2 regions of the Weizmannia sp. FSL W8-0401 genome follow, and region 1 is predicted to be linked to the other one. Evidence: riboswitches for the same ligand, from Rfam matches in the RefSeq annotation. Region 1 holds a riboswitch; the other holds the start of a gene.
The links. A riboswitch is a leader RNA that binds a small molecule or an ion and turns the genes downstream of it on or off. The one in region 1 is predicted to bind cyclic di-AMP.

Region 1 (7,376 bases):
TGAGCCGAATCATGGAAAACAAGTAAGATCCGCGGGAAAGTCCCTGAACATGCTGCTCTGAATGATTCATTCCATTTCAATCCTCTCTGTATTCCGTTTTAACTACACCCATAAGTGAACGACCATGTCGATCAATTTAATCCCGACGAACGGCGCGATGACACCGCCCAATCCATAAATAAGCAGGTTCCGGCTGAGCAATTGGGCGGAACTCATCGGTTTGTAGGCAACGCCCTTTATGGCCAACGGAATAAGCAACGGGATAATGATCGCATTAAACACAAGCGCCGACAAAATGGCCGACATTGGTGATCCGAGTCCCATTACATTCAATACGTTCATTTCCGGAATCGCCTGCATGAACATGGCCGGGATAATGGCAAAATATTTGGCGATGTCGTTCGCCACGCTGAAGGTGGTCAGAGCGCCGCGCGTCATTAGCAGTTGCTTGCCGATCGCTACGACTTCAATGATCTTCGACGGATCGGAGTCAAGATCGACCATGTTGGCCGCTTCCTTGGCTGCCGTCGTGCCGCTGTTCATCGCAAGTCCTACATCCGCCTGCGCGAGTGCCGGGGCATCGTTCGTTCCATCTCCGGTCATGGCTACCAGCTTACCGGCCGCCTGTTCCCGCTTGATCACGGCAATTTTGTCTTCCGGCTTGCTCTCGGCGATAAAGTCATCCACCCCGGCCTCTCGTGCGATTGTCGCTGCTGTCAACGGGTTGTCTCCTGTACACATGATCGTTTTGATTCCCATCTTTCGCAACTGATCGAAACGCTCCCGCATGCCGGGCTTCACCGTATCCTTCAAATAAATGAGTCCGTAAATTCGATTGTCGACGGCAACGGCGAGCGGCGTTCCGCCCTCCGATGCGATCGCGTTCCCTTTTTGTTCCAAATCGGTGGGAATAACCCCTCCTTGTGCACTGACCCAAGCCTTGACTGCGTCAACCGCGCCTTTGCGAACTTTTCGTCCATTCGGCAAATCGATACCGCTCATGCGAGTTTCCGCTTTAAATTCTATGAATTCCGCACCTTCAGCCGCATTCGTTGGATACGTATACCCTTCTTTTTTCATGAGTTCGAGTACGGATCGGCCTTCGGGTGTTTCATCCTTCACTGAACTGACGGCTGCCCATTCGGCTACCGTCTCTACGGTCGTATCCCCAACCGCGATGAACTCGCTGGCCATCCGGTTCCCAAACGTGATTGTACCTGTTTTGTCCAAAATCATCGTATCGATGTCGCCTGCCGCTTCCACCGCTTTCCCTGACATGGCCAGTACATTGAAACGGGTTACTCGGTCCATCCCGGCAATACCGATTGCGGATAATAAACCGCCGATCGTTGTTGGAATGAGACATACCAGCAGCGAAATCAGAACGGGAATCTCCAATTTGATTCCAAGATAATCGGCCATCGGCGCCAATGTCACCACAACGATCAGGAAAATCAGGGTCAGGCTGACAAGCAGGGTATTCAGCGCGATTTCGTTTGGCGTTTTTTGTCTCTTTGCGCCTTCGACCAATGCGATCATCCGATCGATGAACGATTCGCCAGGGTCGCTTGTAATCCGTACGGTTATCCGGTCGCTAACGACCCGCGTGCCGCCGGTTACCGAACTGAAATCGCCGCCTGCTTCTTTGATGACAGGAGCGGATTCGCCGGTAATGGCTGACTCGTCCACGGAAGCGAGCCCATCAATGACCTCCCCGTCACCCGGAATCATCTCCCCTTGCGAGACAATTACAACATCGCCTTTGCGCAGTTCCGTGGACGGAACCACCTTCACGCTGTTGCCGGTCACTTTATTGGCCATGATTTCTTTTTTCGTCTTCTTGAGAGTGTCGGCCTGCGCTTTTCCTCTGCCCTCAGCCAATGCCTCGGCGAAGTTGGCGAACAGCACGGTAAATAGCAAAATTAGAAAAACCGCCAGATTAAATCCAACTCGTCCTTCGGTACCGAAGTAGCCCGGAAACAACGTCATTAACAACACGACGAACGTTCCTGCTTCGACGACAAACATGACCGGATTTTTCATCATGACAACCGGATTTAATTTGATAAAGCTGTCCAAGATCGCCTTTTTGACAATCTCTCCGGACAACATGCTTCTTCGTTTCGTATTCATGATCTCACCTCTTCTATTTCAGGAGCGTCAAATGTTCTGCGATCGGACCGAGAGCAAGGGCGGGCAAAAAGGTCAAAGCTCCGATAATCAGTACGATACCGACGAGAATACCCGTAAACAATTTGGTGTCCGTGCGGAACGTTCCGATCGTTTCCGGAACCCATTGTTTCGCCGCCAGAGAACCGGCTACGCCGAGCAATGCCACAATGGAAACGTACCGTCCGAACAGCATGACAAGTCCCGTAGAAACGTTCCAGAACGTTGTGTTGTCAGCCAAACCTTCGAAGCCGGAACCGTTGTTCGCGGCGGAAGACGTATACTCATAAAGCACCTGCGATATGCCGTGGAAGCCGGGATTGCTGATGGCCCCTTTCCCCAAGTCCGTCAAAAAGGCAATGGCCGTAGGCGCAAGAATAATAAGCGGGTGAGCGAGAATCGCGATGGCAACCAGTTTCATTTCTCGAGCTTCAATTTTGCGCCCCATAAATTCCGGCGTGCGGCCGACCATCAATCCGCAAAGGAAGACACCCAATATTGCGTACATAAGCATGTTGACCAAACCGACGCCGTCGCCACCAAACACACAGTTCAGCATCATTTGCGCCAGCGGGACGAGACCGCCCAGCGGCGTCAACGTATCGTGCATGTTATTGACCGAACCTGTTGTAGCCGCAGTCGTAACCGTTGTAAACAAAGCCGACTGCGCTATACCGAACCGAACTTCCTTGCCCTCCATGTTGCCTTGCGAAGCGTCGATTCCGAGCGCATTCAGCGCTGGGTTCCCTCGCAGTTCCGATGTATAAACGATGGACAGGAAGGAGACAAACAAGATGAGCATCGCGCTGAAGATCACCCAGCCCTGTTTTTGATTTCGCGCGAATCTGCCGAACGTATACGTCAGCGCGGCCGGAATGCACCACATGGACAATATCTCGATAACATTGGTTAGCGGATTCGGATTCTCAAACGGGTGCGATGAATTGGCGCCCATAAATCCCCCCCCGTTCGTTCCCAAGTGCTTGATCGATTCGAGGGAAGCTACCGGACCGATCGCGATTTGCTGCGTCCCGCCTTCAAGCGTAGTCGCTTGAACGGTCGGACTAAGCGTTTGCGGCACTTTCAACGCAACTAGTGCCAATGTCACGATGATCGCCATCGGGATAAGCAAACGGGTGTGCGCTTTGACAAAATCGGTGAAGAAGTTGCCGAGCGTTTTCCCTTTGCTTGTCAAACCGCGAATGAACGCGATCGCTACGACGATGCCGGATGCCGCTGATGTAAACATCATCATCATAATAACAGCCATTTGCGAAAAATAGGACAGACCCGTTTCGCCGCTATAGTGCTGCAAGTTCGTATTCGTCATGAAGCTGATGACCGTATTGAAAGAAAGCGTTGACTCCATGTTATCGATGCCGTTCGGGTTGATCGGCAGCCATTTCTGGATGCGTAAAATCAAATAACTGACCGCCACCAAAATAACGTTGGTCAATATCAAGCTGAGCGTGTATCGTTTCCAGCTCATTTCAGCGCGGTTTTTCAAACCGGTCAGTCCGTAGATCAACCTTTCAATCGGTCCGAATATTTTGTCGGTCCGGTTGGGTTCATTGGAAAATACATGAAAGATGTATGCCCCCAAAGGTTTGACCAAAAAAACTAAAATCACAATGACCGCTACCAGTTGCAAAATGGCCATTTCATGCCCTCCTCAAACATATACAGATCATATTAAAATTTTTCGGGATTCACCAAAGCAAAAACGAGATATAAAAAAATCAAAACCGTAAAAACAGCAACTATTATCATGAGCGTTCTCCCCCCGATTCACCTACAACTCGTCCGCACCAAGCTAAAAATAAGCAAAACAATCCATATACGCCACCTAGTGTTAAAATCATTGCGATATCCATCATGAATGATCATCCCTCCCTTCAAGCATGTAACCGGTACGTTTGCCTGATATGGATTCAGCTTTCGTTATCAAGCAGAAACGAAACATCATCGCTGCGGGTGTAAATGACATAGCTAGCGCCAAGTCCTTTGTAAATGAGTCTTGCATTGTTGCTGCCGGTGATGATATAGATCGGCTTGCCTGTCCAGGATCGGCAGATCTGAATGTATCGGCAAATCAAGGGCAAACTTGACTCAAACAAGTACACCTTCCCTACCGGTAACTCTGGAATGAGCCAGGTTTCCCGGTCTACAGTATCGACCATTAAGATGTGCTTGACGCCCAAATGTGTCAATCTCGACTTCTCTGTTTCATTATTGGTAATCGCTGCATAAGGTATTTCTTTGATTCGCAACGCTTTAATAAACTGCTCCCCGGTTTTGTTGGGCGCAGAGACGAGTACAAACTCATCTTGAGCTTCCATAGCCAATCTCCTCCATCCTGGTACAGGTAACAAAAAAGAAGCTTTCGGAAGAGGAACTCTTCGTCAGCTTCTTAGGCACGAAAAAACACCGTGTCTAATCACGACAATTGTTGCCTCTCTTAAAGACGCTTACGAGGTTAGCTGTCGGATTCGGGCGTAAGAGTCGCCCTACGCCGGATTTACCGGCGATTCACCCCATGAAGCCGACAAGACCGGCTTCGATTGGTTCCCCCGCTCCTTCGTGTTAATTGAAGAATTCAGCGATTGAAACGATGATTATCATGTTCACGAAACACCACAGAGGCATAAGCACTGTGGTCGAAACTTACGATCACAAGCTTCATCATCCTCTCTCTACAAGGGCCACACTTTTGAAAAGAGCTGCTTCCGCATTTACGAGTTTTGCTTATGGATTCGGGCGGTTAGAGTCGCCCTGCCCCTGCTTAAGTTTCGTATAAGCGGGGGAATTCATCCCTTACGGATCCGGTTGACTTGCTCTCACACAAGCACTGATCCGTAGTTGGTTCCCTCTTGTTCCTGAGTCACAATTAAGCAACTGTAAATGAAAAGCAATTCAATTCATGGACTTATTTTATTCATTATTTTGAGGTTTTTCAATCATTTTTACGAAATTTTTACGCCCAGTACCGGTTTATTTTACTCTTTTTTTACAGTAACCTAGAGAGGAGAGACACAAAAAAGAGAAGGATGTGTTTTTCTATGCATAAATGGAATGCGGTATGGATTTCGTTGCGATCGTACGTAAGCACGACTTTGCTGATCGCTCTCATGACCATGGTATTAAAACCGTTTGGTCTTGCTTTTGACTTGGTCAATATTGCTCTTATCTATTTACTCCCGGTTCTTTTCAATGCCGTCTTCGGGGGACTGCGTCCTGCTTTCTACGCGGCGATCCTGGGTGTCTTAGCCTTTGATTTCTTCTTCGTGCCTCCTGTACTGAGCTTTACCGTATCAGACTTGCGCTATCTGGTTTCATTTGGCGTCTATTTGGCGGTGGCAGCATTAACGGCCAGCCTAGCGGCCAAGCTGAAGCAGCAGGTCCTCTTTTCCAAGCAAAGGGAAGCTCACACAGCTGCGTTGTACGCGCTTAGCAAGCAGATGAGCGCGATCGCGGACATCCATTCCATGCTGGACAATTTTTCCCGACAAGTTTCGCAGACCCTTGACACAGAAATCGCGATCTATTTGGCGGATGACCAGAATACCCTGAAACTTGCCCATGAGTCTGCCGATCTTCCTGACTGCAGGCAAGAGAATACGGAAATGTCTATCGCAAAGCGAGTGTTTGAGCACGTCGAGACGGCCGGAATGGAAATTTCGCGTTTGAACGAATCTCCGGGTTATTTTATTCCGCTTCGGACCGAAGACCGCACATATGGTATCATCGCGCTCTATCCGAATGAAGCGCGAACCGGGATCACAGCCGAGCAAAAGCGGCTCTTCGAGGCTCTCGGAGGCTTGGCGGCCAGCGCAATCGCTCGCCTCAGGCTGGCGGAGGAAGCCCGAATTGCTCATCTAACAGCAGAGTCGGAACGCCTTCGTACTGCAATTTTGGATTCGGTCTCCCATGAACTACGCACCCCTTTGGCAACCATCATCGGCTCGGCAACCGGTCTGATCGAGGGCGGGCATATTTTCTCTGCAGAGGATCGAATGGAGCTTCTTGTCACGATTCGTGACGACGCCCTTCGTATGAATCGCCTAGTGACGAATCTGCTCAGCATGGTGCAGCTGGAGAGCGGGATGCTGCGCCTCAGGAAAAACTGGTGCGATGTGGAGGACTTGATCGGCGTCACGTTATCTCAGGTCAAAGACTTTCAACAACATCGAAAGCTGCGCACCGAGTTGCCGGATGACGGGCCCATTATGGTCCTGGGTGACGAAGTATTGCTAGAGCAAATGTTGGTCAATGTCGTGAGCAATGCGATCAAATACAGTCCGGATTATAGTGAAATCGTCCTGTCAGTGAAAACCGGGGAAGCAGGCGTTGTCATCTCGGTCTCCGATACGGGGATTGGACTGAACGAGGACGAATACGATCGGATATTCGAAAAGTTTTACCGTTCAACCGCTGCGAAGCAAATAACCGGTACGGGATTGGGACTTGCCATATGCAAAGGAATCGTCGAGCTTCATGAAGGAACGATATCGGCGCAGCCGAAGGAACCGCGAGGGACCATTGTAACGATAACCCTTCCCTTAAACAAGCAAGACGACTTGCTTGCAGCAGCTGAAGAAAGGGGAACCACGAATCATGACCATGAATGAACATGGGGCTCGCATTTTGATCATCGATGATGAACCCCAAATTCGAAAGCTTCTGAAGGTAACCCTGCAAGCCCATCAATATGCCATCTACGAAGCCTCGACAGGAGAGGAGGGCCTCCAACAGGCATCCTTGATGTTGCCGGACTTGATCATACTTGATCTCGGGTTGCCGGGCATATCCGGCATGGAAGTGCTCGGCCGCATCCGGGAATGGTCAAATTCGCCGATCATTGTGCTGACGGCAAAAGACAGGGAGGAAGATAAAATCGTCGCGCTCGACAGCGGCGCCGATGATTATGTAACCAAGCCGTTCGGGATGGGAGAGCTCGTCGCTCGAATACGTGTTGCGCTGCGGCACGTAGCCAAATCGTCGAATGAGCCCATCCTCCAGATCGGCGAGCTGACCATCGACCTGGCACAGCGAAGCGTGGAGTTGAAGGGAGAACGGATCAAGTTGACCCCAACAGAATACGATCTGTTGAAAATTCTCGCCTCCAACGCCGGGAAAGTAGTCACGAAGCGTCAGCTGCTCCAACAAGTATGGGGCAGCCACCACAATGAGACCGACAGCCATTATTT
Region 2 (7,376 bases), 2.1 Mb from region 1:
AGGTAGTGCATCGCCTTTTTTTCCGCTTCTTCCTTGCTTTGGCCCAGCACTTTGATCGGCGCCAGCGTGATATTTTGCAAAACGGTTTTATGCGGATACAAATTGAAGTGCTGGAAGACCATGCCGATATTTTTGCGAAGGTCGTTGATATCGGTTTTTTTATCATTGACTTTCATATTGCGGACGAAGAGTTCGCCGTCCGTGATTTCTTCCAGGCGGTTGATGCAGCGGAGCATTGTGCTCTTCCCTGATCCGGAAGGGCCGATCACAACGACGACTTCCCCTTCTTTTACTTCAAGGTTAATATCTTTTAAAACGTGAAAATCACCATAGTATTTGTTGACATGACGGAATGAAATCACATCTTCACCTCCCGGCTGCTCATCTTTTTGGTGTGCGCTTCCAGAATTTAGAAACCTTCCATTACTCCCTATTTTAGAGTATATCAATCTATTCAGATAACATCAATATTTTTATTGGAGGCATTTTTCTGTTTTTTGAAATGGATTTTTGGGTGAGGTATTTTTTAAAAATATTAAAAATCTCAGAAATCCCTTTAGAAGAAGCCTATAAAATTTCCCGTGAAGAAAGCAGCCTGTTTCATTTTTTCACTAAAAAAGCCGTTCCAAAATGCTTACCCATTTTGGAACGGCTGGCGCACATTTGTACACATTATGTTTTTTTCTTTGGCTCCGCGCTTTGCCCGGTAACTTCAAGGACATCAAGGAAGAACATTACAATTGGAATACCAAGAATGAGCCCCCACACGCCGAAAAAATGCTCACAAAAAATTAAAATGAGAAAAGTGTAAAAAACAGGCATATTCGTTTTTGAGGACATCAGCTGCGGATTCAGCACATAGGCTTCCACTGCATGCACGATGACAATCAAAATGAGGACATACAGCACTTTCATTCCGCCGCCGATGCTGTAAGCGATGATACATAGCGGAATGAGCGAGATGAAAACGCCGGCAACCGGGATAAGGCCGAGCGCAAAAATGAGAATGGCAAGCCCGAATAACTGCGGGAAGCCGAGAATCCAGAGGCCGATCGTGGTAAGCACAGAATTAACAAAGGCGATGATGAACTGGGCCTCGATCACTTTCCCGAATGTCCCTACAAATTTGACACCGAAATATTCGATTTCATCGTAAAACGCTGCAAGTTTGCTTGTTTTAAACTGTTTTGTAAAACGGATGATCCGCTCTTTTTCAAGCAGGAAAAACAAACTCAGGATAATGGCCATGAAGACCTGGATGCTGACTTTGCTGATGCTTGTAAAATAATCGAACAGGATAGAAACGCCTTTTTGTGCGTAGTCGACAATTTTCTTTTCCTGGATGTTTTTCACAATATAATTCAGTACTTCATTGTGCTGAGGTTTCGTGTAAAAATCGGAAATCTGCATAACAAGCTGGGTAATTTCATTGACCAGGATCGGAAAATATTTGATCACGCCGAGTGTGAGGCCGCCGAGAATCAAAATATACACGATTAAAACAGCCAGTCTGCGTTTGATCGGAAACCATCTTGTCACAATTTTTTGCAGTCTGTTGACAAGATAGGAAAAAATAAAGGTGAGCAGCATCAGGTCCATCATGCTACGCAGAAAATACAGGATAAGTGTGATCAGCACAAAAATAAGGACCCTTCTTACCCCCCGTTTTTGAAATAACGAAAACAGCCGGTCTTCCATCGTATTGTTATTGCCCCCTCCGGATTCAAAGGAACCATTTTTCTGTTTACCCTTATCTTAACACATTTATAGCCGGTTTAAGTAATTTAGCTGGCGGGGAATTTGTGAAATTTTTTCCTGCCATAAAAGGAATCCATCTTACAGATGAATGCGGCCCCGGGGAGCCCCCGCTTCCAGCACGATCCGTCCCCAGGGGCAGGGGGAGGGCAGCGGATTTTTACGCGACGGCCCATTGAAGGTGTCAGGGCGGACGTTTTTCACTGTTTTACTGTGAAAAGCATTTGATGATGGCAGCACGGATGAAAAACGGGCCGCTGCATTTTTCGCAGGGATCAGGCATCTTTTGCAACACTGGCAATGAGATGAAAAATAGTATGCTGGCCGTATTTTTACACGTGGCCCGTTGAAGGTGTCAGGGGCGGATGTTTTTCGCTGTTTTACCGTGAAAAGCGTTTGGAAAATGGCGGGGGGAATGCAAAAAACGGGCCGCTGTGTTTTACAGCGGCTTATGGTTATGATTTGCTTTTTTTCACTTGTGGCTTTTCTTCTTCATCAATGGCGTCGCGCACGCCTTTTTTGAATTCGCGCAATGTTTGGCCGGCTGCCCTTCCAAGCTGCGGGAGTTTCGACGGGCCGAAAATTAAAAGTGCAACAACAAGGATAATGAGAATTTCGCCAAAGCTGAGATTTCCAGGCATTTTTTCCCCTCCCCGGGCTTCTTTATCTTTATCTTATAGTGTATTGTAAACATTTTCAACTTATAATCACCGGAATACAGTTTATTTTCAGATTAGGCAAGGCGGGGTTCGTAAAAAAATTTATTCGTTTTGGCCGGCGTCCATGGTAGAATAATGTAGTCTGGAGGTGACGTTTTTGCATTTGTGGAATTTGTTTGTGGCCGCAATTCTCGGTCTTGTGGAGGGGCTGACAGAGTTTGCCCCGGTTTCTTCGACGGGCCATATGATTATTGTGGATGACTTGATTTTGAAATCGAATCATCTTTATGGCACTGAAGCGGCAAATGTATTTAAAGTGGTGATCCAGCTTGGGTCCATTATGGCGATGGTGGTCGTATTCTGGGACAGGTTTTTAAATTTGCTCGGCCTGAAGAAAAATATTACGAGAGAGCAGATGTACGGTGAACGGCTGAAATTGACGCATGTGATTACCGGTCTCGTTCCGGCGGCTGTGCTCGGCTTTTTGTTTGAAGATTATATTGACGCCCATCTGTTTTCGGTGAATACGGTACTTGTTGCCCTTGTGGCCGGGGCCGTTTTGATGATTGTGGCGGATCTCACGCGCCCGCGCCGGCCGAAGACGAAGACGGTCGACCAAATTACATATAGACAGGCGTTTGTGGTTGGGCTTTTTCAATGTCTTGCCCTGTGGCCGGGTTTTTCACGTTCCGGTTCTACGATTTCAGGCGGCGTCCTGCTTGGCATGAGCCACCGTGCTGCAGCGGACTTTACGTTTATTATGGCTGTGCCGATCATGTTTGGCGCGAGCTTTCTTTCGCTTGTAAAGCACTGGGGCGCCGTGACGCCTGAGACGATTCCGTTTTTTATTACCGGATTCATCAGCGCGTTTATTTTCGCCTTAATCGCGATCAAGTTTTTCCTCGCATTGATCAACAAAGTAAAGCTGATCCCGTTTGCGGTATACCGCATCCTTTTGGCGATCATTTTGCTTCTTTTGATTTGGAACCGATAAGATTTTGGCTGCGCAGCGTTGCGTGGCTTTTTTTTGCGGGGATGGGCCGGGGAGCCGGGCATGCTTTGGCAGAAAGGGACTGTGTGATGATCCGGCTGTGTATCTTGGAAATTGCGCGGCGCTGATTTTCATTCTTCTGCTGGTGCCGCGTTCATTGCGGCATGGGCGTCTAATTGGACGAAGCAGGAATGCGGGGCCTTTGCTTTGTCTATCCTGAAAATATGCGCCGGCTGGTTTTCATTCTTCTGCTGGTGCCGCGTTCATTGCGGCATGGGCGTCTAATTGGGTTTTCCAATTAGACAAAATGGGCGGGCGGGGCCTCTGTTTTGTCTAATTAGGCATTCTAATTAGCAGTACGCAGGGGACAGCTCTTCCTTTTTGTCTGTATTAGACTTCCCATTTAAACATTCCTGGCACGCCCTTGCCCTAAATATTTTCGATGCTGTACGAAAAAAGCTGCCAGATCCGGCAGCTTTTTTACTTTTTAAAATGGTAGGGCATTGTTGCAACGACAACGTCTTTTTCCCATAGAAGGCGCATCCGGATGAGGAGTGCAGACTGGTTGTGCAAAATGTTTTGCCAGCGTTTTTTCGGGATGAATTGCGGAATGAGCACCATGACCTGGTACTCGTTTTCTTTTGCTTTCCGCTGGATAATTTCCAAAAATTTTGCAAGTGGCTGGACAATGCTCCGGTAAGACGAGTGCAGGGTGACAAGGCGGACACCACAACCCCACTCTTTCCACTTTTCTTCCATTTTCTTCTCGTCTTCATGATCAAAAGCGACATAAACGGCAATGACCTGATCCGAGAGCGATTTTGCATAATTAATCGTCCGCTCCACGACCGTTGTAATGCCGGCCACCGGGACAATGATCACATTGGAGTGGATTTCTTCCTGAAACATGCCTTTAATCCGCAGCTGCTCGCCGACCGCCTCGTAATGCCGGTTCACTTTCCGGAAAATATACATGACAATCGGCAGGAAGATCAAAACCGGCCATACTTGCGTAAATTTCGTAATGAATAAAATCGCAAGGACACTAAATGTAATAATGGCACCGACAAAGTTGACTGACATTTTGCCGGCCCAGCCCCTCGGCCTTTGAGTAACCCATTTCACAATCATGCCGCATTGCGCAAGCGTAAACGGAATAAACACGCCGACTGCATACAATGGAATGAGGCGCTCGGTATTGCCCTGGAATGCCACAATTAAAATTATGGAAGCAACGCCGAGAAAAATAATGCCGTTTGAGTAACCAAGCCGGTCACCGCGGATCGTGAACATGCGCGGCATAAATTTGTCCCTTGCCAGGTTAAAAGCGAGCTGCGGGAACGCTGAGAACCCGGTGTTCGCAGCAAGCACGAGAATTAAAGTCGTAGTTGCCTGGACGAAATAGTACAAAACACCGTTGCCAAGTGTCCGGTGGGCCATTTGCGATACAACGGTTTCTGTTTCTTTCGGCGCAATGCCGAGCCAGTATGCGAGAAAACTGATGCCCGCTAAAAGCGATGCCAGAATGATACCCATCATGGCAAGCGTGCGGGCTGCGTTTCTCGGTGCCGGGTCGCGGAAGTTCGGGATCGCGTTGGAAATGGCTTCGACCCCTGTCAATGCCGAACAGCCGGATGAGAAAGCTTTTAACAAAAGAAACAGTGAAATGCCGGCGACCGGCGTACCGATATGCGGATGCAGGTTTTGCGGGATTTGCCCCGTTACTGTTTTGAATAAACCGACAACAATGATGACAAACAATGAAAATACGAACAGATAAACCGGGTAAGCGAGCACATTGGCCGATTCCGTCAGCCCGCGCAAATTCAGAATCGTAATGATCAGAACGAGAAAAACCGCAATCTGCACACTGTACGGATGCAAGCTCTGAAACGCGGAAGTAATGGCATCTGTTCCGGCTGAGACGGAAACGGCCACCGTTAAAATGTAGTCCACCAGCAAAGATCCGCCCGCAAGAAGGCCAGGGGTGACGCCGAGATTTTCTTTCGAGACACGGTATGCCCCGCCGCCTTGCGGATAAGAGTAAATGACCTGGCGATAAGATAAAATAAGTGCAGCCAATAAAATTAAAATGCCGACTGTAATTGGAATAGAATACCAAAATGCCAGCGCCCCCACTGTGGCAAGTACAATCAGCACCTGTTCAGGCCCGTACGCAACAGATGAAAGCGCGTCGGATGAAAGAATGGCCAATGCTTTTAACTTGGTCAGCTTCTGCCCTTCAATTTCATTTGAACGAAGCGGTCTCCCAATTAACAATCGTTTTATCGTGGTGAACATTTGAATGGTCTCCTTTTATCTGCAGTGTTTCAAAAATGCTTCCCCTAAAATAAGAAAAACCACAAAGAGAATTCATCTTCCCTGTGGTCTATTGCCCGATCACAGTTTCACATCCTCTATTATAACGCTGACGGGGTTAGCTGTCGGGTTCGGGCATAAGAGTGGCCCTGCCTTTTAAAAAAAGGCTTCACCCCAGAGCGGCGCGCGGCCGCCAACCTGGTTCCCCCGTTCCGTTTCCGGATTAAGCGGTTCAGTTATGAAACGCAAATTTTACATACGACATCCTATCTTACTCCCGTTGCCATTGTTTGTAAAGACTATTTCGCAATTGCGTTTCGGTATGTCCATCTTTACCCGCCATATCCCCGGGCAAACTGTCTTTATTCACAGTACCTAATTTTCGATCATGCTTCTTTTGTAGAATATCCGAATGTGCCTAAAGCACGCAAAAAGCAAGGTTTTTCGGCAAATCCGGAGTAAAGAGATAAACAGAGTTAGGAAGGTAAAACCTGAGGATGAAAAGATGACCTCTTGGGGCAGGCGGATCAATTGGAAACATAAGACCAAAAGAGGCGCGAACCCGGTGGAATTGTCTAATTAGGAGCTCCATTCGGGCCCGAAATGTCCTTTTGAACCTGTCAAAAGGACAAAACGTGCCGCATCCGGGAATGAAATGTCCTTTTGAACCTGTCAAAAGGACAAAAGGAATTGCATCCGGGCCCAAAATGTCCTTTTGAAGCCGTCAAAAAGACAAAACGAGCTGCATCAGGTAACGAAATGTCCTTTTGAACCTGTCAAAAGGACAAAAGGAGTTGCATCCGGGCCCGAAATGTCCTTTTGAAGCCGTCAAAAAGACAAAACGAGCTGCATCCGGGCCCGAAATGTCCTTTTGAACCTGTCAAAAGGACAAAACATGCCGCATCCGGGAATGAAATGTCCCTTTGAACCTGTCAAAAGGACAAAACACGCCGCATCCGGGAATGAAATGTCCCTTTGAACCTGTCAAAAGGACAAAAGGAGCTCCATTCGGGCCCGAAATGTCCTTTTGAAGCCGTCAAAAAGACAAAACGAGCGGCATCAGGTAACGAAATGTCCTTTTGATCCTGTCAAAAGGACAAAACATGCCGCATCCGGGAATGAAATGTCCCTTTGAACCTGTCAAAAGGACAAAAGGAGTTGCATTCGGGCCCGAAATGTCCTTTTGAAGCCGTCAAAAAGACAAAACGAGCTGCATCCGGGCCCGAAATGTCCTTTTGAACCTGTCAAAAGGACAAAACATGCCGCATCCGGGAATGAAATGTCCCTTTGAACCTGTCAAAAGGACAAAACACGCCGCATCCAATTAGACAAATTAGGCGAAAACCCGTTGAAAATGTCTAGTTAGGCGTTCTAATTGGACAAATCCAAGCGTAAAACCCGTTAAAAATGTCTAATTATGGTCTAATTAGGCGTTCCAAACGCCAAAATCCATTACGATCAGGATAGATTTGCTTATGGCTGACCTGGCGCACCACCAAAGAAAAAAACCCGCAAGCTGCGGGCTTTTTTTTAAAACTTAATTTTTTCTTCCAAAAAGGCTTTAAGTTCCGTGATTGGCACACGGGTTTGCTCCATTGTGTCACGGTCGCGGACGGTCACCATATGGTCGTCGCGCGAATCGAAGTCGTATG

Region 2: linked by a shared signal. The riboswitch ahead of NSU00_RS02100 (APC family permease) and the one ahead of NSU00_RS12560 (hypothetical protein) in region 1 are both predicted to bind cyclic di-AMP.

Annotation. Positions count from the first base shown of each region.
Region 1 is NZ_JBBPAG010000001.1:2,548,775-2,556,150, forward strand. It holds gene kdpC (potassium-transporting ATPase subunit KdpC) at 1-70, opposite strand, end outside; gene kdpB (potassium-transporting ATPase subunit KdpB) at 103-2,133, opposite strand; gene kdpA (potassium-transporting ATPase subunit KdpA) at 2,147-3,829, opposite strand; gene NSU00_RS16085 (potassium-transporting ATPase subunit F) at 3,862-3,939, opposite strand; gene NSU00_RS12560 (hypothetical protein) at 4,101-4,508, opposite strand; cyclic di-AMP (ydaO/yuaA leader) riboswitch at 4,620-4,781, opposite strand; gene NSU00_RS12565 (ATP-binding protein) at 5,229-6,797, shown strand; gene NSU00_RS12570 (response regulator) at 6,784-7,376, shown strand, end outside.
Region 2 is NZ_JBBPAG010000001.1:433,797-441,172, reverse strand. It holds gene NSU00_RS02120 (amino acid ABC transporter ATP-binding protein) at 1-434, opposite strand, end outside; gene NSU00_RS02115 (AI-2E family transporter) at 673-1,698, opposite strand; gene NSU00_RS02110 (twin-arginine translocase TatA/TatE family subunit) at 2,211-2,396, opposite strand; gene NSU00_RS02105 (undecaprenyl-diphosphate phosphatase) at 2,572-3,408, shown strand; gene NSU00_RS02100 (APC family permease) at 3,886-5,706, opposite strand; cyclic di-AMP (ydaO/yuaA leader) riboswitch at 5,816-5,964, opposite strand; gene NSU00_RS02095 (glycine--tRNA ligase) at 7,255-7,376, opposite strand, start outside.